DNA from 3 places in the Serratia sp. TSA_7 genome. Region 3 is predicted to be linked to each of the others. Evidence: predicted binding sites of a transcription regulator. Region 3 holds the regulator's gene; each other region holds the start of a gene.
The links. The regulator LexA, encoded in region 3, represses DNA repair genes until DNA is damaged. The targets are predictions, from matches to a motif close to TNCTGTATGTACATACAGNA.

Region 1 (10,313 bases), on a different contig from region 3:
TCACCCCGCTGCCAATCCGCGAAGGGCCGTATAACGGCAACCCGAATCCGCATGCCTGGATGTCTGCCAGCAATGCGCTTATCTATATAGAAAATATCCGTAAAGCCCTGGTGCAGCACGACCCGGCCAACGCAGAAACCTATAACCGCAACGCCAAAGCCTATGCCGCCAAAATCAGCGCGCTGGATGCCCCGCTGCGCGAGCGCCTGTCGCGTATTCCCGCAGCCCAACGTTGGTTGGTTACCAGCGAAGGCGCATTCAGCTATCTGGCGAAAGACTATCAGTTGAAAGAAGTCTATCTGTGGCCAATTAACGCCGACGAGCAAGGTTCGCCGCAGCAAGTTCGCCGGGTCATCGACGCCGTTCGCGCCAACCGCATTCCTGTGGTCTTCAGCGAAAGCACCATCTCCGACAAGCCGGCCAGGCAGGTGGCGAAAGAAACCGGGGCGAAGTACGGCGGCGTGCTGTATGTCGATTCGCTGTCCACCCAGGGCGGCCCGGTACCGACGTATATAGACCTGCTGAACGTCACCGTACAAACCATCGCCAAAGGATTTGATCAATGACCACCGAGGTTTTTGTCCGCCCTGAGCTGATCGTGGATGACGTTACCGTTACCTATAACAACGGCCATACCGCGATCCACAACGCCAGTTTTAACCTGAGCGGCGGCGCCATTTGCGCGTTGGTCGGCGTCAATGGCAGCGGCAAGTCGACGCTGTTCAAAAGTATCATGGGGCTGGTCAAACCCACCACCGGCCGTGTGCAGTTGAACGACAAACCGGTGGCGCAAGCGCTGAAAAAAAATATTATTGCCTACGTCCCGCAAACCGAAGACGTCGACTGGAACTTCCCGGTTCTGGTGGAAGACGTAGTGATGATGGGCCGCTACGGCAAGATGAATTTTCTGCGCATTCCCTCCCGGGAAGACCGACTGCGCGTCGACAAAGCGCTGGAGCGCGTTGGCCTGAGCGAACTGCGTACTCGCCAGATCGGCGAGCTTTCCGGCGGGCAGAAAAAACGGGTGTTCCTGGCGCGGGCGCTGGCGCAACAAGGTTCCGTGCTGCTGTTGGATGAACCCTTCACCGGCGTGGACGTCAAAACCGAGAACGCAATTATCGATCTGCTGCGCGCGTTGCGTGACGAGGGTCACCTGATCCTGGTTTCCACCCATAACCTGGGCAGCGTGCCGGAATTCTGCGACCGGGTGATCCTGATTAACCGCACGGTGCTGGCCGCCGGCCCAACCGAAACCACCTTCACCCAAAGCAACCTGGAACAGGCGTTCGGCGGCGTGTTGCGCCATATCAACCTGTCCGGCCCGGATCTGCACGACGATAACGATCCGCGCACCGTGACGGTATTGACCGATGACGAACGCCCGGCGGTGTTCTACGGCCATACCAAGAGCGACCCTCCGGCGCAAAGCCAGCCAAAGGAGAAGCAACTCTGATGCTGGACATTTTGCTGCAACCCTTCCATTACAACTACATGGTCAAAGCGATCTGGGTCAGCGCCATCGTCGGCGCCGCCTGCGCGTTCCTGTCGGCCTACCTGATGCTGAAAGGCTGGTCGCTGATGGGCGATGCGCTGTCGCACTCGGTGGTGCCTGGCGTCGCCGGGGCCTATGCCCTTGGTCTGCCGTACGCCGCCGGGGCCTTCTTCACCGGCATGCTGGCCGCGCTGGCCATGACGCTGGTACGCCACGTCACCCGCCTGCGCGAAGACGCCATCATCGGCTTTATTTTTTCGACCTTCTTCGCCGTTGGGCTGCTGATCATTTCACTCAATCCTACGTCGATTAACGTGCAGTCGATTATCTTCGGCAATATTCTCGGCATCGCCGACGAAGACGTGCTGCAGGTCGAGATTATCATCGGCGTTTCGCTGCTGATTCTGTGCCTGGTGTGGAAAGACCTGCTGGCGGTGTTCTTTGACGAAAGCCACGCGGTGTCGATTGGTCTGTCGCCGCTGCGGATGAAAATCCTGTTCTTCACCCTGCTCAGCGCCTGCACCGTCGCGGCGCTACAAACCGTCGGGGCGATTTTGGTGATCGCCATGGTGATTACGCCAGGCGCCACCGCCTATCTGCTGACCGACCGCTTTAGCCGTTTGGTGATCATCGCCATCGTCATCGGCGCACTGACCAGCGGTGTCGGTGCCTACCTGAGCTTCTTCCTTGACGGCGCTACCGGCGGCGTGATCGTGACCCTGCAGACGCTGGTGTTCCTGGCGGCGTTTTTCTTCGCCCCCAAACACGGCCTGCTGGCGTCCCGGCGCCGCGTCGCCCGTGAACAGACCGGAGGCCACTGATGGAAACCCTGTATCAACTGCTCAGTGAACCCTTCGCCTACCCGTTTATGCAGCGGGCGATCCTGGCCGCTATCGTGACCGGCGTGGTGTGTGCGGTGCTGTCGTGCTATCTGGTGCTCAAAGGCTGGTCGCTGATGGGCGATGCTATCTCGCACGCTGTTCTGCCCGGCATTGTCGTGGCGTTCGTACTTGGCATCCCGGTGGTTATCGGCGCGTTTTTCTCCGGCATTTTCTGTGCGGTAGCCACCGGCTACCTGAAAGAGAACAGCCGGGTGAAAGAGGATACGGTGATGGGCATCGTTTTCTCCGGCATGTTCGCCTTCGGGCTGGTGCTGTTTTCCCGCGTCGATACCGATCAGCATCTGAGCCACATCCTGTTCGGCAATATGCTGGGGATTACCGACGCCGAGCTGAAACAAACGCTGCTGATTGCCGGCATTACGCTGGTGGTGGTATTGCTCAAGCGCAAAGATCTGATGCTCTACTGTTTCGACCCGAACCATGCGAGGGTCATAGGTCTGCCGGTAAAACTGCTGCATTATGGGCTGCTGTGCCTGCTGGCGCTGACGATTGTCGCTTCTCTGCAGGCAGTCGGGGTGATACTGGTGATTGCGATGCTGATAGCCCCGGGCATCATTGCCTTTATGCTGTGCCGCAGTTTCGATCGCATGCTGGTCATCGCGACGCTGGTGTCGGTATTCTCCTGCGTGCTCGGTACCCTGATCAGCTTTCACATCGACGGCGCGACCGGCCCCTGTATTGTGATCGTTCAGGCGATTGCGTTTATTATCGCCCTGCTCTACAGCAAACTCAGGCCGTTACAACGTCACGAAGAGGCGTTGCGCAACGAGAAACCTTAACGCTTGCGGCGGTGAGCCCCCTCATCGCCGCTTATCCTTACCGCTGCCGGTAGATATCTGGCCGAACGATATGCCAGACATAGTCCTGACGATTCAGCGCTTCATATCCCACTTTTTGATACAGCCACGGCGCGGTGCCGGTCACCAGCATAACGCGCCGCAACCGCTGCAGCAGTGGATGTTCCAGCGTGCAGTCCATCAGCCAGCGGGCCAGCCCACGCCCCTGATAATCCGGTGCGACAAACACATCGCACAGATAACCGAAGGTGGCGTAATCCGTCACCAGACGCGCAAAACCTATCTGTTGCCGGTGATGATAGAGGCCAAAACACAGGCTGTTGTCGATGGAAAGTTGCACAGTCTCCTGCGAAATGCCTGACGCCCAACTCGAGGTGGTCAAAAATGCGTGAGTGAACGCCAAATTTAATTCACTTTTATCCGTATCTATCAGGTATTCGTCGCGACGCCACTGCCGGTTCTGCTCCATAACTCCCTCATCTTACTGATTATAAAAATCATTCTATACGTACCCTGTTGCCGCCAACCTGATAAACATCGCTCCGGTGCCACGAAGTTGCAATAGGCCGCGTGCTTAAATGAATCAATAGCGTATATACTTTGAGCAAACGCGACTGGCGAAAAAATCGCCTGCCGTCGGTGCCAGCTGTGCGCCAGGTCGTGTTTTCGGAACGGTAAAGAGGCTAACCTAATGAATTCGCAGGCAACACAGAGGGGGTGTACCATGTGGCAAGCCGTTAGCCGTCTGTTAAGTGAACATCTTGGCAGCGCAGAAATCCGCGAAAGGACTGAACTGCCCGGGGGAGAGATCCACCCGGCGTGGCGCGTGAGTTACGGTGACAACGAGGTATTTGTCAAATGTGATGCCCGCGAAATGCTACCGATCTTTACCGCCGAAGCCGATCAACTGGCCCTGCTGGCACGCAGTAAAACCGTGCGGGTGCCGCAGGTTTATGGCGTCGGCAGCGATCGTGACTACAGCTTCCTGCTGCTGGAATACCAGCCGCTGAAACCCTTCGATGCCCACGGCGCTCATTGCCTCGGCCAACAGCTGGCTCATCTGCATAAATGGAGTGAACAGCCGCAGTTCGGCCTCGACTTCGATAACGATTTGACCACCACTCCGCAACCCAATGCCTGGCAGCGCCGCTGGTCGGAATTCTTTGCCGAGCAACGCATCGGCTGGCAGTTGCAGTTAGCGGCGGAGAAAGGCATGACCTTTGGTGATATTGATGAAATTATCGACGTAGTGTATCTACGCCTGCAACACCATCAGCCGCAACCTTCACTGTTGCACGGCAACCTGTGGCCGGGAAACTGCGGCATGACCGCCGACGGTCCGATCCTGTTCGATCCTGCCAGCTACTGGGGCGATCGCGAGTGCGATCTGGCGATGCTGCCGTTGCACCCTGAGCTACCGCCGCAGATTTATGACGGGTATCAGAGTGTCTGGCCGTTGGAACATGGCTTTATTGAACGCCAGCCGCTGTATCAGCTGTATTACCTGCTTAACCACAGCAATCTGTTCGGCGGCCAACATCTGGTCAAGGCGCAGCGTGCAGTAGACGCGTTGCTGCACCCTCAAGCGCGATAGTATCAAGGCGCTGAATCCAGCGCCTTGGCCTCGTCCAGTCTTAAGCGGCGCCGGCCAGTTGGCCGAGTAACTTGATGACGAACCAGGCAATGACCGCGATCACTACCGGCAGAATGTACAACGGGAAGTACTGCAGAAAAATGGTGTGGCGTGGCAGCGTAATGCGTTCTTCCAGTTGCACACGCGTATGCCCTTCACTGCCCTTGGCCTGCTCGAGGATCATCTGGTCCTCCAGGCCTTCACGGATAAACTTCACCTGGCGCGACATGCGCGCGCCCGAGGCTTGCAACGCCAGCCCGACAAAAATCAAAAAATAGATAACGATAAACATCAGATTGGCGCCGCTGAACAGGCTTTTCGCTACGTCCGGCACCGGCGAGTTATACCAGAAGATATTCAGGAACGGCGTATTGAAACGCACCATATCCACCATGACGTGGACAAAATCCAGCATCACCGCATTAATGCCCTTGGTCTTCTCACTGTGCTGATAGAAAAACAGCAGCAGCGAGATCAGCGTTGACAGCAACGCGGGGATGAAAACTACCCAACCAAGAATACGTTTCACAATGGCGATGCGCCCAGCCTGTTGATACGTCATGTGTTCCCCTTGTAAGCGACGTAACCGTAATTGGCTAAGTCTACCTGTAGTTACTGAAACTCGCCCACCGTTTTCTTTAGCCTTGCTGTGCTACAAGCGTAGCCGGGATTATCCGTTTTCAACAACTTAACGGTGACAACGCATTCTCGTTAAATGGCTATATAGTTAATTCAATCCGTTCTGAAAGGGGGCGCCATGGTTCGCCTTATCATCTTGTTATTGGGTCCACAGGCGCTGCGCGGCCAGCGGCGTGCGCTGCTGCTGTTTGGCTGGGCATGGATCGCCGTCGGTCTGCTGATGTTAGTTGACGTGCTAGAAGATGGCCGCTCGGTGTTGGCGCTGGACGCACTGGCGGTGGTACTGGCACTCGAGGGGCTGGTGGCGATCTCCGCCGCACTGGTGATTGGCTCCACCGCCAGCCGACCGGTATTGCTAAAGGGGCTGGGGTTTCTGGTGATGGCGTTTTTGGTGCTGGACGTCCCCGCAGACGACAATATTGTCGCCACGCTGGTGTTCGGCAGCGCGTTGCTGCTGGACGGTTCAGTGCGTATCGCCTCTTCTACCCTGATCCAGCACAGCCGCTGGAAACTGGTCGCGTTGGCGGGGGGGTTCGAAATCTTGCTGTCGCTATTTATTTTTACCGGCTGGCCGGTACCGCACCGCATGACGGTCCCCTTTTGCGTCGGCGTCATGCTTTTGCTGTCGGGCTGGGCGTTACTGCGCATTGCACAGCGGCTGGAGAGCTTCTCCCTGAACCGACAGCAACCTGCTGCTGCGCTAACGGTTCAGGCTGCCCCCTTGACGGTCTATGTCTGGACTCCGGTGGCGGCGGCGAAAGATGCGCGCCGGCGCTACATTGTTGACCGCTATATCGCCGCAGTGGATGGCGGCGGCCATATCTCCACCGGGCATGCCGCTCTGGAGCTGGCCCCGGATTTGTACATCAGCCATTATCCGCTGAATGACATCAGCCATTCAGTGCAGGATTTCCGTCAGTTACTGCACTCCGGCGAACAAAACAACGTCGAGGGTCGCTTTCTGCCCGGCTTGCAGCAAGAGGTAGCGGCCTGGTGCGCACCCGACAAGAAAATCCAGTTCCGCCGTTATAACCCAGCTGCCTTGCACGCCTTCTGGCAAGGGTATCGTCAGGACACAACCTACAACCTGACGCGCCGTAACTGTTCCACCACGGTGATCCTGGCGCTGGACAGTGCGCTGGAAGGCGTATTGGGCGACAAACCTCTGTGGCGGCGTTTTCTGTTTTTGATCCTCGACCCCAACCTGTGGATGCTGGCGGTGTTGCGTAGCCGCGGAGAGACCATGACCTGGACGCCGGGGTTGGTGCTGGACTATGCCCGCATGCTGCAGCAGGTTACCGAGCGGCAGCACCAGCGCTGGTGGTCAAAACTGCGCGATCTGTGGCGTATCCTGCGTTTCGGCAAGGCGCCCGGAGCGAATGCGGCGCAATCCGGCAGGCAAAAATTTTAGTCTGGTTCCCGGCGATGTTAAAGTGGTGGCACATTCACCGACGCCGGCAGGAGCTCATCGCTAATGGCCTATTCGCAACGCATTGAAACCGCTATTTTTGATATGGACGGTTTGTTGATCGACTCAGAACCGCTGTGGCTACAGGCGGAACTGGATATCTTTGGCGCGCTGGGGCTGGATCTGTCTGACCGCCATAAACTGCCGGACACCCTCGGGCTACGCATCGATCTGGTGGTGAAAATGTGGTTTCAGGCCATGCCGTGGCAAGGCGTTTCGCTGGAGGAGGTCTCCGCGCGGATTATTGAACGCGCCATTGAGCTGGTACATGAAAAACGGCCGTTGCTGCCGGGCGTGCAACAGGCGTTGGAACTGTGCCGCAGTCTGGATCTGAAGATTGGCCTGGCCTCCGCATCGCCGCTGCACATGCAACAACAGGTGTTGAAGATGTTCGATCTGGCGGGGTATTTCGATCAACTGGTGTCCGCCGAATATCTGCCTTACAGCAAACCGCACCCGGAGGTTTACCTTATCGCCGCCGAACGTCTCGGCAGCGATCCGTTGCGCTGCATCACGCTGGAAGACTCGTTCAACGGCATGATTGCCACCAAGGCCGCGAGAATGCGTTCAATCGTCATCCCGGCGCAAGAGTATCGCCACGACACGCGCTGGGCACTGGCGGACCATAAACTCGATACCCTCGAACAGCTCACTCCCGGCCATCTGGCGTAATCTTTCGCGGCGGCGTTATCCCGCTGCCGCCCTGCCTCTCTCTTTTATCTCCTGGTTCCTCCCGCTAATTTTCAAAACCATGCCTTAGGCCTGAAAATAAATAAAACATTATTTCATTTTTATTGAATTAACATGCCGGAATATCTATGCTGGGACATCAAGAAAGCGCCGGGTAGCCGGTAAGCGCTGTCACTGCCACGCAGCGCAACTCTGCCGCTCGGCGCTTTCTCCCGCATGCCTGCAGTCGAGATGTATTCGTGGGAGGTAGTCAACGCATTCCTTACGATCATCCGCGGCATCCACAACGGTCAATGCTTAACCTTTTACGTAACAACTCGTTGTAAAACCGGACAAAACAAACAATTAGTTACAGGGTAACCGCTTCCGCAACTGTTAATTTTCCCATATACTGGATAAATTAACAGTTTATCAGCCGGAACAACAACAGCATGACCGCGGAAGGACATCTTATTTTCTCTGTCGCTTGCGCGATTTTCGCCAAGAAGGCCGAGGTGACACCGGAGCTGGCCACCGGCGACTGGTGGCACATTATCCCTGCCGCACTGCTAACCTCACTGCTGCCCGATATCGATCACCCCAAATCGGTCCTGGGCCAACGCCTGCGCTGGATTGCCATTCCCATCTCCCGAGCCTTCGGGCACCGCGGTTTCACCCACAGCCTGCTGGCGATCGCCGGCGGTATGGCGCTGTTCCAGTTAGATGTGCCGCGCAGTTGGCCTATCCCGCCCGACGTGCTGCATGCGATGATTATTGGCTATTTCAGCCACCTGTTGGCCGATATGCTCACCCCTGCCGGCGTCCCCTTGCTCTGGCCCTGCCGCTGGCGCTTTCGCCTGCCGGTGCTTAATTCCCAGAAAGGCAACCAGTTGGAGCGAGCCCTTTGCCTCTGCCTGGTGGCCTTCGCTATCTATTGGCAAGGAGGGTGCACCATTCCTGTGCAGTCCTATTTTGAGCAAATCAAAAATATCCGACTGTGATCACAAAAAATCGGCCACTAACCATTCATAAAGTATATTAATTAAACAAATCCATATTCAAAGTTATATCAAATTCCATTTGGATATAAGTGAGCCGTTGCGCAAACTGTTACGATATTTGATTCGCTACACCTTGGTGCGTAGCCGTTTTTATATAAGAAAAATGATTGGAGACATTGGGGATGAATTTTCCGCTGGTAATTAACGTGGTGGTTTTTGTCGCCCTCCTTTTGTTGTTGGCGCAAACCCGCCATAAGCAATGGAGCCTGGCGAAAAAAGTACTGGTCGGCCTGGTGATGGGCGTAATGTTCGGCCTGGGTCTGCAACTGGTATACGGCTCGGAAAACCCGGTACTGAAAGAATCCATCAGCTGGTTCAACATTGTCGGTAACGGCTATGTGCAGTTGCTGCAAATGATCGTAATGCCGCTGGTATTTGCCTCAATCCTGAGCGCGGTAGCCAAGCTGCACAATGCCTCTTCACTGGGCAAGATCAGTTTTCTGACCATCGGCACCCTGCTGTTCACCACGCTTATCGCCGCGCTGGTGGGTGTGCTGGTGACCAACCTGTTTGGCCTGACCGCAGAAGGCCTGGTCCAGGGTACGCAGGAAAGCGCGCGCATGGCGGCTATCCAGAGCAACTACGTCGGTAAAGTGGCGGACCTGACCGTACCGCAACTGGTGCTGTCGTTCGTGCCGAAAAACCCGTTCGCCGATCTGACCGGTGCCAGCCCAACCTCGATCATCAGCGTAGTGATCTTCGCCGCCTTCCTGGGTGTGGCTTCGCTGCAGTTGCTGAAAGACGATAAAGAGAAAGGCCAGCGCGTGCTGGTGGCTATCGACACCCTGCAATCCTGGGTGATGAAGCTGGTGCGCCTGGTGATGAAACTGACTCCGTACGGCGTACTGGCGTTAATGACCAAAGTGGTGGCCGGTTCCAACATCCACGACATCGTCAAACTCGGCAGCTTCGTGGTGGCATCTTACCTCGGTCTGGCAATCATGTTTGGGGTACACGCCCTGCTGCTGGCCTTCACCGGCGTTAACCCGGCGAAATTCTTCCGCAAGGTCTGGCCGGTCATCACCTTCGCCTTCACCAGCCGCTCCAGCGCCGCCAGCATTCCGCTGAATGTTGAAGCGCAGACTCGCCGCCTGGGCGTGCCGGAATCCATCGCCAGCTTCTCCGCTTCGTTCGGCGCTACCATCGGCCAGAACGGGTGTGCAGGCCTGTATCCGGCGATGTTGGCGGTTATGGTTGCCCCAACCGTTGGCATCAACCCGCTTGATCCGGTGTGGATCGCCACGTTGGTGGGTATCGTCACCATCAGCTCTGCCGGCGTTGCCGGTGTGGGTGGCGGTGCCACCTTCGCTGCGCTGATTGTACTGCCTGCGCTGGGCCTGCCGGTCACGCTGGTTGCCCTGCTGATTTCGGTCGAACCCTTGATCGACATGGGGCGTACCGCACTGAACGTCAGCGGCTCAATGACTGCCGGCACCATCACCAGCCAGTTGATGAAGCAGACGGACAAAAACATCATGGACAGCGAAGACGAAGTGGAACTGGCTCACCAGTAAATGTCGTCCGCAATAAAAAACCGGAGCTGCGATGCTCCGGTTTTTTTATGTCTGCGATAGCGGTTCATTTAAAGGATAAAGGCGCTCCCGTGAACGGCACACCTTTAGGCATCAACCACCGGCAGGATCAAAAGGGAT
Region 2 (10,313 bases), on a different contig from region 3:
CAGATCGAAAAGGAGTAACGGCCGATGGAACATTATATCAGCCTGTTTGTGCGCGCGGTGTTCGTCGAGAACATGGCGTTGGCGTTCTTCCTGGGGATGTGTACCTTCCTGGCGGTGTCGAAGAAGGTGTCGACCGCCTTCGGTCTGGGCATCGCCGTGACCATAGTGCTCGGCATCTCGGTGCCGGCGAACAACCTGGTCTACAACCTGGTGCTGCGCGATGGCGCGTTGATGGAAGGCGTCGATCTGAGCTTCCTCAACTTCATTACCTTTATCGGCGTGATCGCCGCGCTGGTGCAGATTCTGGAGATGATCCTCGATCGCTTCTTCCCGTCGTTGTACAACGCACTCGGCATTTTCCTGCCGTTGATCACCGTGAACTGCGCCATTTTCGGCGGCGTGTCCTTTATGGTGCAACGCGACTACAACTTCGCAGAATCGGTGGTGTACGGCTTCGGCTCCGGCACCGGCTGGATGCTGGCGATTGTCGCGATGGCGGGGATCCGCGAAAAACTCAAGTATGCCAACGTCCCCGCAGGGCTGCGCGGTCTGGGCATTACCTTTATCACCACCGGGCTGATGGCGTTGGGCTTTATGTCCTTCTCCGGTGTTCAGTTGTAAAGGCGGGAAGAATCTATGGAAATTATTTTAGGCGTCGCGATGTTTACCGGCATCGTTATGGTGCTGGTACTGCTGATCCTGTTCGCCAAATCAAAGCTGGTGAACACCGGTGACATTGCGGTGGAAGTTAACGGCGATCAGGGCAAGAGTTTTAACGCCCCGGCGGGCGACAAGCTGCTGAACATGCTCTCCAGCCAGGGGATCTTCGTGTCCTCGGCCTGCGGCGGTGGCGGCTCCTGCGGCCAGTGCCGGGTGGTGATTAAAGAGGGCGGCGGCGATATCCTGCCGACCGAACTTTCGCACATCAACAAGCGCGAAGCGAAAGAAGGCTGCCGCCTGGCCTGCCAGGTGAACGTGAAGCAGAATCTGAAAATCGAGCTGCCGGAAGAGATTTTTGGCGTGAAAAAGTGGGAGTGCGAGGTTATCTCCAATGATAACAAAGCCACCTTTATCAAAGAGCTGAAGCTGAAAATCCCCGATGGCGAGGATGTGCCGTTCCGCGCCGGCGGGTTTATCCAGATAGAAGCGCCGGCCCACGACATCAGCTATGCCGATTTTGACGTGCCGGAGGAGTACCGCGGCGACTGGGACAAGTTCAACCTGTTCCGCTACCGCTCGGCGGTGAACGACACCACGGTGCGCGCTTACTCAATGGCGAACTACCCGGATGAAAAGGGCATCATCATGCTCAACGTGCGTATCGCTACGCCGCCGCCGCGCGCGCCGGACGTGCCGCCGGGCATTATGTCCTCCTATATCTGGTCGCTGAAGGCCGGCGACAAGGTGACCATCTCCGGGCCGTTCGGCGAGTTCTTCGCCAAAGACACCGATGCCGAAATGATCTTTATCGGCGGTGGCGCCGGCATGGCGCCGATGCGTTCGCATATCTTCGATCAGCTCAATCGCCTGAACTCGAAGCGCAAAATCACCTTCTGGTACGGCGCGCGTTCGCTGCGTGAAATGTTCTACGAGGATGATTTCAACCGGTTGCAGGCGGAGAATGAAAACTTCACCTGGCACGTGGCGCTGTCCGATCCCCAGCCTGAGGATAACTGGACCGGCTACACCGGCTTTATCCATAATGTTCTGCTGGAGAACTATCTGAAGCACCACCCGGCGCCGGAAGACTGCGAGTTTTATATGTGCGGCCCGCCGATGATGAACGCCGCAGTGATCAAGATGCTGAAAGATCTGGGGGTCGAAGATGAAAATATCATGCTGGATGACTTTGGTGGCTAAATGCGCATAGGGGCAATGAAGGGTTGGATGACGACGTTGGCGTTGGGCGCCACGTTGTTGTTGACCGGGTGCGGGCCGGAGCAGGTGAATCTCGATGGCAAAACCATGGGGACCTCTTATTCGATCCGTTATGTCACCGGCGAAGGCACGCCGTCGGCGGCCAGAATTCAGGCGGAGATCGACAAACGCCTGGAGTTGGTGAACGATCAAATGTCCACCTACCGGCCGGGCTCGGAACTGAGCCGCTTCAACGCCAGCCGCGAGGTGGGCAAGCCCTTCCCGGTCTCGGCCGCGACGACCGAGGTGGTGTTGGAAGCGTTGCGCATTAACCGCGTGACCGACGGCGCGCTGGACGTGACCGTCGGGCCGCTGGTCAATCTGTGGGGCTTTGGCCCGGAAGGGCGGCCGGACAAGGTGCCGAGCGCTGCCGAACTGGAACAGCGCCGCGCCTGGACCGGCATCGACAAACTGTCGGTGCAGGGCAACGCGCTGGTGAAACACATTCCGGAACTGTATGTCGATCTCTCGTCCATCGCCAAAGGCTATGGCGTGGATGTGATAGCCCAGTACCTGCAATCGCAGCAGGTGAAAAATTACATGGTGGATATCGGCGGCGAGGTGCGTACCCGCGGCCACAACGGCGAGAAAAAACCGTGGCGTATCGCCATTGAGCGGCCGACGGCCGGCGTGGAGCAAAAAGCGCAGTTGGTGATCCAGTCGGGCGAGATATCAATCGCCACCTCAGGGGATTACCGCAACTACTTTGAGCAAGACGGTGTGCGCTACTCGCACACCATAGATCCGATCACCGGCCGGCCGATCCATCATCATCTGGTTTCGGTCACCGTACTGAGCCCGACCTGCATGGCCGCCGACGGCCTGTCGACCGGGCTGAACGTGCTGGGGCCGGAACGAGGTATGGCGTTGGCCAACCTGATGGGGATCCCGGTGTTCATGATTGTGAAAACCGCCAACGGATTTGAAGAGCGCTACTCTGAGGCGTTTAAACCCTATCTGAAAAAGATCTTGTGAGGCCGCTATGTTGACGGTATTTATCGCCACCTTCGTGCTGTTTCTGCTGGTGATCGGCGGCATGTCGCTGGGCTATGTGTTCAAGCGCAAAAGCCTGCAGGGCAGTTGCGGCGGCATCGCTTCGCTGGGAATGGAAAAGGTCTGCGACTGCCCGGAGCCCTGTGATGCGCGCAAGAAACGCGAAGCCAAAGAGGCGTTGCGACGGCAACAGTTGGAAAAACACCGGATCATCTGAAGACGAGGGGCGCACGTGGCGCCCCTTTTTTTACCGGCTATTTGGCCTTGCGAAAGGCTTTCGCCTCGTCCGGTGAGTTGACCATCACTCCGTCGGCCCCCAGCGCCAGTGCCTGCCGGTATTCCGCCGGTGAATTGACGCCGAACAAAATGATGTGCGCCGGACCTTGCGAACGGAAACAATCGATCGACTCTTTATCCCAGGTCAGAAACGCTTTCGAGCGCCCTTCGCCCAACGTGTATTTCTCCACCACTTCCACTTCACGTTTCAGCTCCAGCCCGTACCAGCGCGGTTGCTGATTATCCGCTTTCAATTCGCACTGGTGCGCCATGGTGACATTGGCCAGCAGGGTGCGGGTTTCGTCGCGGCTTTCAAAGCGTTTGATTTGTGGCGGCAGCGCTTGCAGGTATTTGGCATCGGTAGAATACACGCGGGTGCGGTTCAGGCTGTCGGCCTTCTCCAGCGTTGTCAGCAGCGCTTGGCCAAATTGCGCCGGATCGGCGTCCGGCGACTTGATATCCAGATAGAAGGTCACCTTGGGGAAAGCTTCCAGGATCTCGTCCAGACGCGGGATACCTATGCCTTTGCCGCGAAACGGATGGGTTTCACCTTTTGCGAATGACCAGCCGGCATCCACTTTGGCCAGTTGTTCGGCAGTATGGGCGGAGACCGGCCCCTGTTCGTTGGTCAATGCTTTGAGATCGGAAGGACGGTACAGCACGATCGCGCCGTCTTTGGATTGCTGCAGCGTAATCCAAATGGCGTCGGCACCATTTTTCAGGGCAGTTTCAATCGCGATGCGGGTATTTTCCGGCGCGTCTGCGGTGCCGCCGCGGTGGGCGATAATGGCTGGGGCATGGCCGACGGCGGCCCCCGTCGCCAGCGAAACCAGCGACAGTGCGGAAGCCAACAGCAAATGGGAAAACCTGATCATGCGGAATACCTTTTATGATGTACCCGTCCTCTTTCGAGCCGCAGCCTTGCGAGCCGCCACATGAAATCCATAGGGTACAAGGATGAGAGAGTAAGTCAGCGGAAATCATACTATTGAAAAATTAAGCTTTTTTAACAACGCGGAAATATCTGGCTCAAACGCCGTTTTTTCCATGTCCACCGAGTCTTGAGCTTTCGATTATTGGCTGTATACTTATACAGTGTTATTGGAGGCGCGATGCGTAAAATCATTCATGTCGATATGGACTGCTTCTTCGCGGCGGTAGAAATGCGCGACGATCCCAGCCTGCGCGATATTCCGTTGGCGATCGGCGGCAGCGCCGACCGACGCGGAGTGATCAGCACCGCCAACTATCCAGCACGCCGCTATGGCGTGCACAGCGCGATGTCGACGGCGATGGCGCTTAAACTGTGCCCCCACCTCAAGCTGTTGCCAGGCCGCATGGCGGCGTACAAGGAAGCCTCGCTGCACATTCGCGAAATTTTTGCCCGCTACACCTCGCTGATTGAACCGCTGTCGCTGGACGAAGCCTATCTGGACGTGACCGACTGCACCCAGTGCAACGGTTCGGCGACGCTGATCGCCCAGGAAATCCGCCAGGCAATTGCCGAAGAGCTTAATCTCACGGCCTCTGCGGGCATCGCACCGATCAAGTTCCTCGCCAAAATTGCCTCGGAGCTGAACAAACCGAACGGGCAATACGTCATCACGCCGGCGCAGGTGCCGGCTTTTTTGCAGCAACTGCCGCTGAGCAAAATCCCCGGCGTGGGTAAAGTGACCGCCAAACGGCTGGAGGAAGTGGGGCTGATCACCTGCGCCGATGTGCAGCAGTACGATCTGGCGCTGCTGCTCAAGCGCTTCGGCAAATTTGGCCGGGTGCTGTGGGAGCGCTGCCAGGGCATTGATCTGCGCGAGGTTTCGCCGGAGCGGCTGCGTAAATCGGTGGGGGTGGAACGCACGCTGGCGGAAGACATTCATGACTGGGAAGACTGCGAGGCGCTGATTGTCGACAAGCTCTATCCCGAGCTGGAAATGCGGCTGCGCAAGGTGAAACCGGATCTGCATATCGCGCGGCAGGGCGTGAAGCTGAAGTTTCAGGATTTTCAGCAGACCACTCAGGAACACGTCTGGCCGGTGCTGAATAAAGACGATTTGCTCAACGTGGCGCGGCAGGCGTGGCGTGAGCGGCGGGAAGGCCGTGGCGTACGGCTGGTCGGTTTGCACGTAACGCTGCTGGATCCGCAGCTTGAGCGGCAACTGTTGCTGCCGTGGGAATAAAAAGGCCGGCGAGAGGCCAGCCTTTTAATGTTAAACGCTTTAATTACGCGCGCTCGGGGATGGCTTTCAACAGCGCGGTCAGCAGCTTCCAGTACAGGCCGACGCTTTCGATATGTACCTGCTCATCCGGCGAGTGTGGCCCGGTGATGGTTGGCCCAATCGACACCATATCCATGTTCGGGTACGGTTTTTTGAACAGGCCGCATTCCAGACCGGCATGGATCACCATGATGTTCGGCGTCTTGTTGAACAGATCCTGATAGATCTCGCGCACCAGATGCATGACCGGTGAGTCCGCGTCCGGCTGCCAGCCTGGGTAACCGCCCTTCGGCGCCACTTTGGCGTTGGCCAACTGGCCCAGCGCGGTCAGCATCTCGACCACGTAATCTTTGCCGCTGTCGATCAGCGAGCGGATCAGGCAGATGATTTCCGCTTCGTTCTCGCTGGTGGTGACCACGCCAACGTTCAGTGAGGTTTCCACCACGCCTTTTACCGCGTCGCTCATGCGGATCACGCCGTTTGGCGTAGCGTTCAGCAGGGCCAGGAAACGCTGTTGGCTGTCGGCGGTCAACGCCTGAGAGGCGCTGGTAACCGGCTCCAGCAGCACGGTGATGTTCTTCTCTTTGGCGGAAAGCTCGTTTTGCAGCGTGCTCAGGAAGGCCTGGCTCAGCGCTTTCAGCGCATCGGCTTTTGCCGCAGGCACGGCAACCACCGCAGAGGCTTCACGCGGGATAGCGTTGCGCAGGGTACCGCCGTTCAGATCCAGCACGCGCAGGTTCAGTTCTGCGGCATGAGCGAACAGGAAGCGCGTCAGCAGCTTGTTGGCATTGCCCAGGCCCACGTGGATCTCGGCGCCGGAGTGGCCGCCTTTCAGGCCCTTGAGCGTCAGTTTCAGCGTCTGATAGCCGGCCGGTACCGCTTCGCGCTGCAACGGCAGGGTAGTAATGAAATCAATACCGCCGGCGCAACCCATGTAGATCTCGCCTTCTTCTTCGGAGTCGGTGTTGATCAGGATATCCGCCTGCAGCCAGTTAGGCTGTAGCCCGAATGCGCCATCCATGCCGGCTTCTTCGGTCATGGTCAGCAGCACTTCCAGCGGGCCGTGTTCGACGCTGTCGTCAGCCAATACCGCCAGCGCGGAAGCCATGCCGATGCCGTTGTCGGCGCCCAGCGTGGTGCCGCGCGCCTTGATCCACTCGCCGTCGATATACGGCTGAATCGGATCCTTGGCGAAGTCGTGCACGGTGTCGTTATTTTTCTGCGGCACCATATCCAGGTGCGCTTGCAGGGCAACCGGCTTACGGTTTTCCATGCCTTTGGTGGCCGGCTTGCGCAGCAGGATATTGCCCACCTGATCGCGTTCGGCATGCAGATTCTTCTCTTTGGCCCATGCGAGGATGTGCTGTGCCAGCGCTTCTTCATGATAAGAAGGATGCGGAATAGAGCAGATTTTGGCAAAAATATCCCACAGCGGCTGTGGTGAAAGTTGAGACAATTCAGACACTATAGGTCTCCTGTGACAGCATTCTCAGCATGGCGTGAATGCCGCTCGGTTAGGGTGGATGGGCATCGGTGCGTTTTTGGCACGATCTCCAGAGAATATCACTTTATTCAGGGGCGCGCGCGTACCCTATTGCACTGTTTAAGGGAGGGAATGCACATATTTGACGTGTGATTGTTGGTTTATGCAGGATCAATCACCAGACAAAATACTTATGATTTCCACAGTACAACTGGTATTCGGCTCAACCAGTCTCTATAATCTCGCGCAACCTTTTTTCCCCTGATCACGAGTAAGCCACACCATTGCTGGCTGGGATACCATTTTATGAGCGAAAAATACGTTGTTACCTGGGACATGCTGCAAATGCAAGCGCGCAAACTGGCTCACCGCCTGCTGCCTGCTGACCAATGGACGGGCATTATTGCCGTAAGCCGCGGCGGCCTGGTGCCGGCGGCCTTACTGGCGCGCGAATTGGGCATCCGCCACGTGGATACCGTCTGCATTTCCAGCTATGACCATGACAACCAACGCGAAATGAAGGTACTCAAGCGCGCCGAAGGCGACGGTGAAGGCTTTATCGTGGTCGACGATCTGGTGGATACCGGCGGCACCGCGAAAGCGATCCGCGACATGTACCCGAAAGCGCATTTCGTCACTATTTTCGCCAAACCGGCAGGCCGCCCGCTGGTGGACGACTATGTGGTCGATATCCCACAGGATACCTGGATCGAGCAGCCGTGGGACATGGCGGTGACCTTCGTGCCACCGATCGGCGGCCGTTAATCCCCGCTCACGCCAGTAAAACGCCCGGTTATGCCGGGCGTTTTCGTTATTTTGGTTTATCGTCCCAGAGTTAGGTACACTACCTCCAGTTAAGTAGGCTGTTTGCGGCCTACGGCCAGATTTACGGAGGCTGTTGTTACCATGGCACAAGCCAACCTTTCTGAAATCCTGTTCAAACCCTCATTTAAACACCCCGAGACCTCGACGCTGGTGCTGCGTGCGCGCAACAAAGCTGGCGCCGATCTGCACTCTACGCTGGAAGGCAACACCGTCAGCAACTGGTATCGTATGCTCAACCCGCTGCTGTGGGCTTGGCGCGGCGTTGATCCGATCGAAATCAACGAAGTGCTGGCGCGTATTGCGGTCGCCGACGTGGAACATACCAACGACAAACTGCTCGATACCGTGATCGGTTACCGTAATGGCAACTGGATCTACGAGTGGGTGCATCAGGGCATGCTCTGGCAGCAGCGGGCATTGGAACAGCAAGATCCGCTGATCGGCGGCCAGTACTGGCTCAATGCCGTCAACTTTTACAGCATCGCCGGCTACCCGCACCTGAAAGGCGACGAACTGGCCGAACAGGCCGAGACGCTGGCCAACCGCGCTTACGAAGAGGCAGCGCTGCTGTTGCCTTATCAGCTCAAGGAGCTGGAGTTCCGCATTGACGGGGGAAGCAGTATTACCGGCTTCCTGCACCTGCCGGAGAAGGGCGAGGCGCCGTTCCCGACGGTGCTGATGTGCGGCAGCCTGGATACTCTGCAGACCGACTACCACCGCCTGTTCCGCGAGTACCTGGCGCCGCACGGCATAGCCATGCTGACCATCGATATGCCTTCCATCGGTTCTTCTTATAAGTGGAAGTTGACGCAGGATTCCAGCTTCCTGCATCAGCAGGTGCTGGCCCAACTGCCTTCGGTGCCCTGGATCGACCATCAGCGCGTTACCGCATTTGGCTTCCGTTTCGGCGCCAACGTGGCGGTGCGCCTGGCTTATCTGGAGCCGCAGCGGTTGCGTGGCGTGGCCTGTCTGGGGCCGGTGGTCCACAGCCTGTTATGCGACGCCGGCCGCCAGCGAGACGTGCCGGACATGTATATGGACGTGCTCGCCAGCCGGATGGGGATGGCCAACGCCTCGGATAACGTGCTGAGAGTGGAGCTGAACAGCTATTCGCTGAAAACCCAGGGTTTGCTGGGCCGCCGCTGCCCGACGCCGATGCTGGCAGGTTACTGGGATCAGGACCCGCTCAGCCCGAAAGAGGAGGCGCAATTGATCGCGTCGTCCTCGATGGACGGCAAGTTAATTGCTATTCCACGTGCACCGGTGTATAGCAGTTTCCACAAGGCCTTGCTGCAAATGGCCCACTGGATGAAAGATAAAATGCGTTAATTTGTTGCTAAATTTTAACAATTTGTTAAAAAGAGTGGTCTACATTGAGGAGGTTAAAGAATGACGTTACCTAGTGGTCACCCTAAAAGCCGACTAATGAAACGTTTTGCCAGCTTGGGGCCGTACCTGCGTGAAGGGCAGTGCGAGAACGACCGTTTTTTCTTTGATTGTTTAGCCGTTTGCGTCAATGTCAAACCCGCGCCAGAGAAGCGTGAGTTCTGGGGATGGTGGATCGAGCTGCATGCCGAAGAGGCGCGTTTCACTTATGCTTATCAGTTCGGTCTGTTTGATAAGGACGGGCGCTGGACGCCGGAAAAGATTAAAGATACTGAAGTAAAAACCAAGCTGGAAACCACCCTGCGTGATTTCCATCGCCGCTTGGGCGAGTTGCTGGCGACGATGGAGCTGGCGCTTGAACCGGCCGATGATTTCAAAGAAAAACCGATCAAACTCTCCGCCTGACCCCGTTTGACTACAGTATTGTGCTGATTTCGCGTTGTGCCTGTTGGCATAACGCGTCTCTCCTGTTACAAAGTCCTTTGCACTCTTATTCTCATCATACCCTATAGCTTTCGAGTTGCAGCTAGGCGGCAAGCGCAGGAATCCCCAAGAGCTTACTAAGGTAAGTGACTGGGGTGAGTGTGAGCAGCCAACAACGCTGCAGCTTGAAAGATGACGGGTATATTACACGGCAGAAACACTATGAACGGCAGCCAGACATTGGTTGTGAAATTGGGCACCAGCGTGTTGACCGGCGGATCGCTGCGTCTTAACCGTGCCCATATTGTCGAACTGGTACGCCAGTGCGCACAACAGCATGCAGCGGGTCACCGCATCGTTATCGTCACCTCCGGCGCGATTGCCGCCGGGCGCGAACATTTGGGCTACCCCGAACTCCCCGCCACCATCGCCTCCAAGCAGCTGCTTGCGGCGGTCGGCCAGAGCCGGTTGATCCAACTGTGGGAACAGCTGTTCTCCATTTACGGCATCCACGTCGGGCAGATGCTGCTGACGCGCGCCGATCTGGAAGACCGCGAACGCTTCCTCAACGCGCGTGACACCATGACCGCGCTGCTGGACAACCGTATCGTGCCGGTAATCAATGAGAATGACGCGGTAGCGACCGCAGAAATCAAGGTGGGCGACAACGACAACCTGTCGGCGCTGGCGGCGATCCTGGCCGGGGCCGACAAACTGCTGTTGCTGACCGATCAACAAGGCCTGTATACCGCCGACCCGCGCAACAACCCGCAGGCGGAGCTGATCCGTGAAGTGCA
Region 3 (10,313 bases):
ATGCCGGTCTGGCTGTCGATGGTGTCGATCATCACGCACGGCGTGCCGGAGGTGCGGATCAAATCGAACCACGGGTGGCGGTCGACGCTGGTGTACAGCAGGCCGTCGACCTGACGGTTTAGCAGATGGTTAATTAATTCGTACTCGCGCTGGCGGTCATCACCGGCGTCGCCCAGCAGCAACACGCGGCCGTGGCTGAATGCCTCACGCTGCAGCGCCCGCGCCAACATGGCAAAAAACGGGTTGGAGATGTCGGGCACGACCAAACCGTAGGTCTGCGTACTGCCCGAAGCCAGCGCCCGGGCGATGTCGTTTGGCCGATAACCGGTCTGCTCGATCGCCGCCAGCACTCGCAGGCGAGTGGCTTCTGCGACCGGGCGCGGGCCCTTGTTGATCACGTAGCTGACTACGGCGACCGACGTGCCCGCCACGCGGGCAACGTCGGCGCGGGTGATGCGCCGCGCGGGTTGATTATCCAAGTTGGGTTCCTGTGCCCCTGGTTACACCGCATCCTGCGGCAGGTTGAGATCGCGGCCGCGGGTTTCCGGTGCAAAGAAGGTAGTGATTAAGCCAATGGCCGCCATTACAACAAAATAGCAGGCGACAGGCCACCAGTGACCGAAGCCGGACAGCAGCGCGGTGGCGATCAGCGGCGCGGTGCCGCCGGAGAGGATCGAGCCAAGCTCCTTGGCGAACGCCATTTTTGAGTAGCGATTTTTGACGCCGAACAGCTCCACCCCGTAAGCGGCCTGCACGCCAAAAATCCCCAGCGACGCAATGCACATGCCGACGACAATCACCGAAATCACCGTCGCCGGATCGCGGCTGTCGAGCAGCCAGAAAGCCGGGAAGGCGTACAGCACCAGCAGCAGGCAGAAGCAGCGGTAGGTGATGCGGCGGCCGAAGCGATCGGAAAGCCAACCGGCCAGCGGGATCACCAGGAAGCCGCACAGTGAGGCGATCATCACCGCCAATGCCGGCACCGACTTATCCACCATCAGCACCTTGGCGACATAACCCACGATAAAGCCCTGGCACAGGTAAGAGGGGCCGTTTTCGCCGATGCGCAGGCCGAGCATGACCCAGAAGGCTTTGGTGCGCTGCAGATAGCTGCGGTCATCCGGCGCGGCGGTGGAAGCGTCCAGCATGCGTTGGTGGTTTTGCTGTAGCTCGCGTTCAAATACCGGCGTTTCGCGCACGTGTCGGCGCAGGTAGAGCGCGCCCCCGGCGATCAGAATGCTGGCAAGGAACGGAATGCGCCAGCCCCAGGCGATCAGATCGGCTTTATCCAACTGCAACACCAGCAACCAGACCAGCGAGGCCAGTAAGGTACCGCTGTTGGAGCCGATAGCGATGATCGAGGCGACCAGCCCGCGCCGTTTGGCCGGTGCGTATTCCGCCAGCATCACCGCTCCGCCGGAAAGTTCCGCCCCGGCGCCGAACCCTTGGGCAAAACGCAGGATCACCAGGCAGGTTGGCGCCCAGATGCCGATTTGCGCGTAGGAGGGGATCAGCCCGATCAGCGTGGTGGAGACGCCCATCAGCGCCACGGTGGTGATCAGCACTACGCGGCGGCCTTTGCGATCGCCAATCCAGCCGAAAACCAAAGCGCCGATAGGGCGGGCGATAAAACCGACCGAGTAGGTGGCGAAACTGGCCAGCAGCGCCACCATTGGGGTGGCTTCGGGGAAAAACACGTCGCCGAACACCATGCCGGCCGCCAGGCCATACAGGGCGAAATCGACATACTCCATGGCGGTCCCGAGCCAGCATGAGAAGGTGGCGCGCCAGAATTGACTGCGTCCTTCTTTGGTGGCCAGGCGTTCATCGGCTGCCAGCGTATTGCCGGTGGCCTGTGGGGGGGCAAGCGTTGTTTCGCTCATGGCATTGATGTCCTCTTTTCGTCATGCGCCATGAGTGGCGCCGTTAAAGATGGTTTCCAGAGGCTGCGTCCCGCAATAGTTCGTGAGCGCCGCTGGCGGTCATTTGAGCGCGCAGCAAGGCGCGGGCCGTGAGGTTTGGTGGGCCAAATAAGCGGCTCGTAACACAGGTGCGCGTTCAAATGGCCCCAGCCCTTCGGGTCGCGCCCCAAAAGCCCGTACTCTGCGTTGTCGGGCTTGAACGTAGCCCACTATGTTCTGCACCCTCCGCCTTGATTACGGGCTTTTGGAACTGCGACGGCACCACGACCTATTGCGGGGCACAGCCTTAGACAAAAGTGTCGAGCGGGTGGCGATTCAACGCTGCATGACAAAGGTATCTACGCGCGTAGACAAAACAATGCTGCAGAGGTGAAAGTTTGCAGGCGATCACAGAATCCCCACCGCTCCGGGGAGTGAAGGTAAAGAAAACAGATGGCAGAAAGATGACATTGCGGCGTTTTTACCGCGGCGATTTTGCTGCCCGCCGCGCCACGAATCAGCCTGCCGCTTTTGGATTTCTGCGTTACAATGAATTTCTGTTAACAGTTTGTATGGTCTGGTGCGGCCGCAGGGTGCGGTGTCAGGCCTGGAGTAGAACAATGTCTGGCAATAGGGATTCCATCCTGCCGCCGCTTGAGTGGTTATCTGCGCAACACCCCCCGGTACCCGCCGCCGTCAGCGACTGGCTGATGGAGCCAGGATCCATGACCCGCCGTTTTGAACGCCACTGTGGGCGCGTGCACGTTGAACCGCAGCGCGAATGTTTCGTCACCCGCGACCAGTTGGGTGAAGAAGCCGAACACCTGCCGGATAGCCCGCGTTACTGGCTGCGAGAGATAATACTGCTGGGCGATAACCAGCCTTGGCTGCTGGGGCGCACGGTGATCCCGCAAGAGACCTTGACCGGCCCGGATCAGGCGTTGGTGGATTTGGGCACGCTCCCGCTGGGGCGTTACCTGTTCAGCAGCGGTGAATTGACTCGCGATTACATTCATATGGGGCGGCAGGATGCGTTATGGGCGCGCCGCTCCCGTTTACGGCTGGCGGGCAAGCCCTTATTGCTGACCGAACTGTTTTTACCGGCTTCGCCGTTGTACGCGGCGGGCAGCGCGGAAATCGCATGATGAGGAGAGGAAATACCTTGGAGGGAAGCGTGACTCAAAGCAAATGGCGGGCATACGGCCATCTGATGCGCCTCGATAAACCGATCGGCAGCCTGCTGCTGCTGTGGCCAACGCTGTGGGCGCTGTGGATTGCGGGGCAGGGGGTGCCGCCACTGTCTATCCTGCTGGTGTTCGTGATTGGGGTGTTCCTGATGCGTGCTGCCGGCTGCGTGGTGAATGACTATGCCGACCGCGCCGTTGACGGCCACGTGAAGCGAACCGCGGGGCGCCCAATGCCGAGCGGCCGGGTGAGCGAGAAAGAGGCCAAGATCCTGTTCGTGGTGCTGGTGCTGGTCTCGTTTGGGCTGGTGCTGACGCTGAACGCCATGACCATCTGGCTGTCGCTGGCGGCGCTGGCGCTGGCGTGGATCTATCCGTTTATGAAGCGGGTCACCAATCTGCCGCAGTTCGTGCTGGGAGCGGCGTTCGGTTGGGGCATCCCAATGGGCTACGCCGCCGTCAGCGAGGCACTGCCGTTGAGCTGCTGGTTGCTGCTGCTGGCCAATATCTGCTGGACGGTGGCTTACGATACGCTGTATGCGATGGTGGACCGTGACGATGACCTGAAGATTGGCGTCAAATCCACCGCCATTCTGTTTGGCCGTTACGACAAACTGATCGTCGGTCTGCTGCAGTTCGCGACGCTGCTGCTGCTGCTGTGGGTGGGCTATCTGGCCAAACTGAGCGGGGCGTTTTATTGGTCGTTGCTATTGGCGGGTGCCTTGTTTATTCATCAGCAAAAGCAAATCGCTACCCGCGATCGCGACGCCTGCTTCAAGGCGTTTCTGGATAATAACTATGTCGGGCTGGTGTTGTTTATCGGTATCGCATTGAGTTATTGGCAGGGCTAGCGGTATTCCTGCAATAAAAAAGGCACCCTGCGGTGCCTTTTTGTTTTTGATTATCAATCAATTATTCAGCTTTTTCTTCCGTCGCCGCCGTTTCCGGCTGCACGCTGGTTTCCGCCGGCATGCTGACGCTCTCGATAGTCAGCTTGATTTCCGGGGTAATCAAATCGCTCAACATGCTGTACACCTCCAGGGTGTGCTCACGAACGGCATCGCCGACATCGTTGATGTAGCCTTCTTCACGCAGCGTCGCCACCAGGGTAGAGAACACCGCCTTGTCGAAGAACTCTGGCGCATTGATACCATGCAGCACCGAAAGACGCTGGGCCATGATGCGGCTCTCTTTCTCCAGCGCGCCGCGGTTGATGCTCGGGTTGGCGCTGAGGATAGACATGGTGATGGCATAGCGCTGCAACGTTTCGCGCACGCCGGCTGCCAGCAATTGCAGAGGGCGAATGCGCGCCGGGTTAAGCACCAGATCCTCGCCTTTGTCGCAGATGAGCTGCTGGCGGATCATTTCCGCGATCAGCGGCCGCAGCACTTCCGGCAGTTGTTCCTTGTCGTTGTGCAGGAACAGTTCGGCCTTCAGCATCGGGTAAATCAGGCCGATCTGCCGCAGCAGTTCAGCGCGGGACACCCGGCGGTGATGCATCACTATGGTGGCGATCAACGAAGGCAGCACCAGCAGATGGTGGATATTGTTGCGGTAATAGGTCATCAGCACCGCCTGCTCGCGCGGCAGGATGATGATATCGCCGATGTTATCCTTCTCCACCTCGAACTTGTTCATGTTCAGCGCGTGATCCAGCAGCTCGTCCGGCGTTTGGGTCGGCACTGTGACGTCGCCGGCGTAAGGCACGTTGCGCATCAGTTGCAGATAACACTCCAACTGCTCAAGCAGCTGCTCGCGGGTCAGCGAGCGCTGGCGTGAGGCCAGCAGCGCCGTGGAACACAGGTTCATGGCATTGGCGGCGGCGGCGTTGTTGATGCGGACCATGATCTTGGCCGCCAGGTCGTTGACCGTTGGCGTCAGCCAGCTTGGACGTTGGGCTTCGATCGGGTCAATCGATTCGCGCCACTGCGGCACGTTCTGGTTCAGGTAGGCGGTCAACGGCAGCGGATCGCCGAAGTTGACGTAACCCTGGCCGAGATTACGCAGCTTGCGCAGGCCGCGCAGCATCTGCAACAGGCTCTCTTTTTCCTTGGTCGCACCGCGCAGCTCTTTGGCGTAAGTACCTACTTCCATCACGTGTTCGTAACCGATGTAGATCGGGACCAGCGTGATAGGGCGAGTGCCACCGCGCAACATTGCCTGGATGGTCATCGACAGGGTGCCGGTCTTCGGTTCCAGCAGGCGCCCGGTACGGGAACGGCCGCCTTCGACGAAGTATTCCACCGAGTAACCGCGGGTAAACAGCTCGCCGAGGTATTCGCGGAACACCGTTGAATACAGCTTGTTGCCTTTGAAGGTGCGGCGGATAAAGAACGCGCCCAGGCGACGGAAGATCGGCCCGGCCGGCCAGAAGTTGAGGTTGATGCCGGCGGCGATGTGCGGCGGCACCAGGCCCTGGTGATACAGCACGTAGGACAGCAGCAGGTAGTCCATATGGCTGCGGTGGCACGGCACATAAACGATCTCGTGGCCGTCCTGCGCCAACTGGCGCACGCGCTCGGCATTGGTGACGTTGATGCCCTGATACAGCCGGTTCCAGGTCCAGCTCAGCACGCGATCGGAAAGGCGCACCGTCTCGTACGAGAAGTCGGCGGCGATCTCTTCCATCAGCGCAATGGCGTTCTGCTGGGCCTTTTCATGGGAAATTTTCTTGCTGCGCGCTTCGTCCTCGACCGCTTTTTCGATCGCTTTGGACGCCAGCAGCTTATTGAACAGATCCTGACGAGCCGGCAGGCTTGGGCCGACGGCGGCCAGACGTTGACGCGAGAAATGCATGCGCGCCACGCGCGCCAGTTTTTGTGCGATAGTTTTGTCCGTGCCGTGTTCGGTCGCCATTCGGCGCAGCGAAACGGTGTTGGAGAAACGCACGAAGCTGTCGCGGCCCAGCCACAGGACGGCGAAGAATTTCTGGACGCCGTTCAGCAAGCGCAGATGCGGCGTGCCGTGGCCTTCTCGGCCTGGGGAACGGCCAAACATCACCGACACCGGCAGCATCTGAATATCGAGATCCGGATTGCTGCGGTGCAGATCCAGATAGTCGTGAAACAGTTTTACCGACTCTTCTTTCGGTGTGTAGTAGCGGAACACGCGCGGGCCGTCGTGAATAAACACATGGCTTGGCAGTACGGTGCCGTCTATCTCCAGCGGATTGAGGGGGTCGGGCAAATCCTGCGCCAGGCACTGGGTGCGCAGCGTCAGTAAATCCGCCTTGGAATTATAAGGTAAAACATACAAAATCGGCCGTGAGGGATCCAACCCTAACTCCGTGACCGGATCTGAAGGGATAACCTTACTTCTTACCAACAATTTAAGTGGTAAATTCAATAATTTATAATAAATTTTACGCCAACCTGACATAACAACGTGAAGCCTCTTGTTAGCAATGCGCCGCAAGCATACCAGAAACCGGGTAGCAGATCTGTGGTGTTGGAAAACCGTGAGCCGGGAGAGTTTCCTGACCCAAGCTCTATAATTATGACTTACCTCTGTGAAAGGCACTAAAAAACATGGCAAACCAAGCAACCGGCCTGACCCGTATTATTAAAGCCGCCGGCTACTCATATAAAGGCTTTTCTGCTGCCTGGCAGCACGAAGCCGCATTCCGCCAGGAGCTGGTGGCGACCGTGCTGGCTATCATACTGGCGATCTGGCTGGATGTGGGTGCGATAGCGCGCATTTTACTGATCGGATCGGTGCTGTTGGTCGTGATCGTCGAGATGCTGAACAGCGCGATTGAAGCCATTGTCGATAGGGTGGGCACGGAACACCACGAGCTTTCCGGGCGGGCGAAAGATATGGGGTCGGCGGCGGTAACGCTGACGATCATACTGGCGCTGTTTGTCTGGGGTTCGGTACTCTGGCAACACTTTGCCTGAGTGGAACGCTCCGTTGCGGCGGGGCGCTAATCCCTGATTTTTATTCATTCTTCGGTTCCCAAGCCGCGCTTACCTGTATATACTCACAGCAAGACTGTATAAACAAACAGGGGGCGGAATGAAAGCATTAACTACCAGACAACAAGAAGTCTATGATCTGATTCGCGATCATATTTCGTCAACTGGCATGCCGCCAACGCGCGCCGAGATCGCCATGCGTCTGGGGTTCCGTTCGCCAAATGCTGCAGAAGAACATCTGAAAGCGCTGGCGCGCAAGGGCGTGATCGAGATCGTCTCCGGCGCTTCACGCGGCATTCGCCTGCTGATGGAAGATGAAGAAGGTTTACCGCTGATTGGCCGCGTGGCCGCCGGTGAACCGCTGCTGGCGCAGCAGCATATCGAAGGGCACTATAAGGTGGATCCTTCTTTGTTCAAACCGAGCGCGGATTTCCTGCTGCGGGTCAACGGCATGTCGATGCGTGATATCGGCATCCTCGACGGCGATCTGCTGGCGGTGCATAAAACCCAGGACGTGCGGAACGGCCAGGTAGTTGTGGCGCGTATTGAAGATGAAGTTACGGTCAAACGCCTGAAAAAACACGGCAATGTGGTTGAACTGCTGCCGGAAAACAGCGAGTTCCAGCCTATCGTGGTCGACCTGCGTCAGCAAAATTTCACCATTGAAGGTCTGGCGGTCGGCGTGATCCGCAACGGCGACTGGATTTAATCGCTGCGCCTGAACGTTGTCCTCTGATTTAAATCGCCCCAGCTCTGGGGCGATGTCATTTCTGATTCATTCAAACCCTACCGCCACGGGAACATTTCACTATGCGCCTGCTTTCTGCCTTCACCAGCGATACTGATAAAGCCCTATGGCGCCTTGCGTTACCCATGATCTTTTCCAATATTACCGTTCCGCTGCTCGGGCTGGTGGATACTGCGGTGATTGGCCACCTGGATAGCCCCGCCTATCTGGGTGGCGTTGCTATTGGTGCCATGGCTACCAGCTTCCTGTTTATGTTGCTGCTGTTCCTTCGTATGAGCACTACCGGGCTGGCGGCACAGGCGCTCGGTGCACAGGATCCTCAGGGGTTGGCGCGCGCTTTTATGCAGCCGTTGTGGCTGGCGGTGTTGGCCGGTGTGGCGATTGTGCTGCTGCGCCACCCGTTGATCGATATGGCGTTGCAGATCGTGGGCGGCGATGGCGCGGTGCTGGAACAAGCGCGGCTATTCCTCGAAATCCGCTGGCTAAGTGCGCCGGCGGCGTTGGCCAACATGGTGATCCTGGGCTGGCTGCTTGGCGTGCAATACGTGCGTGCACCGGTGATCTTGCTGATTATCGGTAACCTGCTGAATATCGTACTGGATATCTGGTTGGTGATGGGGCTGGGTTGGAACGTGCAAGGGGCGGCGACGGCGACCGTCATCTCTGAATATGCCACCCTGCTGCTGGGGCTATGGCTTGCCTGGCGGGTGATGCGCATACGAGGCATTTCCGCGCCGATGCTGCGCCAGGCCTGGCGCGGTAATCTGCGGCGCCTGCTGGCGCTGAATCGCGACATCATGTTGCGTTCACTGTTGCTGCAAGCGTGTTTTGCCTCACTGACCATTTTCGGTGCCCGGCTTGGCGGCGACGTGGTGGCGGTAAACGCGGTACTGATGAATTTGCTGACCTTCACGGCCTACGCGCTCGACGGCTTTGCCTACGCGGTAGAGGCGCATTCCGGCCATGCCTATGGCGCTCGCGACGACAGCCAACTGCGCAAGGTATGGCGCGCCGCCTGTCGCCAGGCTTGTTTGGTGGCACTGGCTTTTGGGGTGCTGTATGCCGTTGCCGGGCAGCAAATCATCTCGGCATTAACCTCTTTACCCGAGTTGCGTACGCTGGCGAGCCATTATCTGCCGTGGCAGGTGGTGCTGCCGTTGGTCGGTGTGTGGTGTTACCTGCTGGACGGCATGTTTATTGGCGCGACCCGCGGTGCCGAAATGCGCAACAGCATGGCGGTGGCGGCCGTCGGCTTCGGCCTGACGTTGTTTACCGTACCTGTATTGGGCAACCACGGATTATGGCTGGCGCTGGCGGTGTTTCTGTCGCTGAGGGGCATTGCGCTGGGCTGGTTCTGGCACCGTCACCGGCTGCGCGGTACCTGGTTTAGGGGGCAATAAGACAGAGAGCTTTATAGATAATTGAGTAATTTTTCTTATGTTTTTTATTTATATTTGCTTACATGTTCCCAAGAGCCATTCCAGTCGGGTAGCACCTTGTTTGTTAGTGTCTTTTTCTGGTTAATTGTTTTTTTATGGCTTTTTATTCTGGTTTTTGTTTGGTTGTCGTTATCTGCGTCTACAATTAATCATGTGGCTGGCGAAATGAATGGGGGAGTGGCAACCCTTTGGTTGGCGGTAATAGACCATAAAAATTGCTTGGTTAGACGCCCGGTCAGCACAGTATCAAACTGATTTACGACAGGTTAACGGAGAGACTATGAACAAAGATCAAGCCGACGGTAACTGGAAACAGTTTAAAGGGAAAGTGAAGGAACAATGGGGCAAGCTGACCGATGACGATTTGGCGGTCATTGAAGGGAAACGCGAACAGCTTGTCGGTAAAATCCAGGAACGCTATGGCTACCAGAAAGAGGCGGCCGAGAAAGAAGTGAAATCCTGGGAAGACCACAGCAAGTATCGCTGGTAGAGAGCAGGGCCACAGCATACGGTGGCCGTAATCGACTGTAGCCGGCCGGGTGTTTTGATCCCCTTAACGCCACGGCCACAGGTACAGGGAAGTGCCTGACCAATCCCGCTTAATTTATTTCTTCTTGATGGCAATGCTGTGATCGTGCTCACCGCAATCATGCTTGCTGTCGCAGGCTTCCACTTCAACACAGCCCGAACACAGGCCATGCGCTTCCACCACGCTGTGGCGCAGCACAAAACCCGACTCTTTCGCCAGTTTTTGCAGCGTTTCCTCCACCCCTTCGGTGGTGCGTTCAGTCACCTGAGCACAGCGATCGCAGATAAACAGCGCGGAGGTATGCATCGGTTGTTCGAAATGATGGCACAGCACGTAGCTGTTGGCCGACTCCACCCGATGAATAAACCCTTGTTCCAACAAGAAATCCAGCGCGCGATAGACCGTTGGCGGTTTCGCCTGCGGTTCAGCTACGCGCAGCAGATCCAGCAGGTCATAAGCGCTGATGGCACCGGGTTGTTGTGCCATCAGGCGTAACACTTCCAGCCGCTGCGGTGTCAGCCGCACATTGCGTTGCAGGCAGAGTTGTTCAGCCTGCGCCAGCAGTTTTTCCTGGGTGCTTGAGTTCATGGCAAATATC

Region 1: ACUTQW_RS03620 (metal-dependent hydrolase) is a predicted target of LexA. The motif match lies at 8,011-8,030, and genes of this name have one in related genera.
Region 2: dinB (DNA polymerase IV) is a predicted target of LexA. The motif match lies at 4,265-4,284, and genes of this name have one in related genera.

Annotation. Positions count from the first base shown of each region.
Region 1 is NZ_JBQZFU010000001.1:736,865-747,177, reverse strand. It holds gene ACUTQW_RS03665 (metal ABC transporter substrate-binding protein) at 1-566, shown strand, start outside; gene ACUTQW_RS03660 (manganese/iron ABC transporter ATP-binding protein) at 563-1,453, shown strand; gene ACUTQW_RS03655 (metal ABC transporter permease) at 1,453-2,313, shown strand; gene ACUTQW_RS03650 (metal ABC transporter permease) at 2,313-3,173, shown strand; gene ACUTQW_RS03645 (GNAT family N-acetyltransferase) at 3,211-3,660, opposite strand; gene ACUTQW_RS03640 (fructosamine kinase family protein) at 3,916-4,785, shown strand; gene ACUTQW_RS03635 (YniB family protein) at 4,826-5,386, opposite strand; gene ACUTQW_RS03630 (HdeD family acid-resistance protein) at 5,582-6,874, shown strand; gene hxpB (hexitol phosphatase HxpB) at 6,938-7,603, shown strand; gene ACUTQW_RS03620 (metal-dependent hydrolase) at 8,053-8,601, shown strand; gene ACUTQW_RS03615 (L-cystine transporter) at 8,784-10,175, shown strand; gene kdgR (DNA-binding transcriptional regulator KdgR) at 10,303-10,313, opposite strand, start outside.
Region 2 is NZ_JBQZFU010000006.1:184,906-195,218, reverse strand. It holds gene ACUTQW_RS18960 (NADH:ubiquinone reductase (Na(+)-transporting) subunit D) at 1-18, shown strand, start outside; gene nqrE (NADH:ubiquinone reductase (Na(+)-transporting) subunit E) at 25-621, shown strand; gene nqrF (NADH:ubiquinone reductase (Na(+)-transporting) subunit F) at 637-1,860, shown strand; gene ACUTQW_RS18945 (FAD:protein FMN transferase) at 1,861-2,892, shown strand; gene nqrM ((Na+)-NQR maturation NqrM) at 2,900-3,127, shown strand; gene ACUTQW_RS18935 (glycerophosphodiester phosphodiesterase family protein) at 3,165-4,061, opposite strand; gene dinB (DNA polymerase IV) at 4,299-5,360, shown strand; gene pepD (beta-Ala-His dipeptidase) at 5,404-6,864, opposite strand; gene gpt (xanthine phosphoribosyltransferase) at 7,189-7,647, shown strand; gene frsA (esterase FrsA) at 7,789-9,036, shown strand; gene crl (sigma factor-binding protein Crl) at 9,097-9,498, shown strand; gene proB (glutamate 5-kinase) at 9,739-10,313, shown strand, end outside.
Region 3 is NZ_JBQZFU010000011.1:49,448-59,760, forward strand. It holds gene ACUTQW_RS23060 (LacI family DNA-binding transcriptional regulator) at 1-479, opposite strand, end outside; gene ACUTQW_RS23065 (MFS transporter) at 501-1,883, opposite strand; gene ubiC (chorismate lyase) at 2,522-3,046, shown strand; gene ubiA (4-hydroxybenzoate octaprenyltransferase) at 3,064-3,936, shown strand; gene plsB (glycerol-3-phosphate 1-O-acyltransferase PlsB) at 3,998-6,463, opposite strand; gene ACUTQW_RS23085 (diacylglycerol kinase) at 6,613-6,981, shown strand; gene lexA (transcriptional repressor LexA) at 7,100-7,708, shown strand; gene dinF (MATE family efflux transporter DinF) at 7,810-9,147, shown strand; gene ACUTQW_RS23100 (CsbD family protein) at 9,467-9,676, shown strand; gene zur (zinc uptake transcriptional repressor Zur) at 9,791-10,303, opposite strand.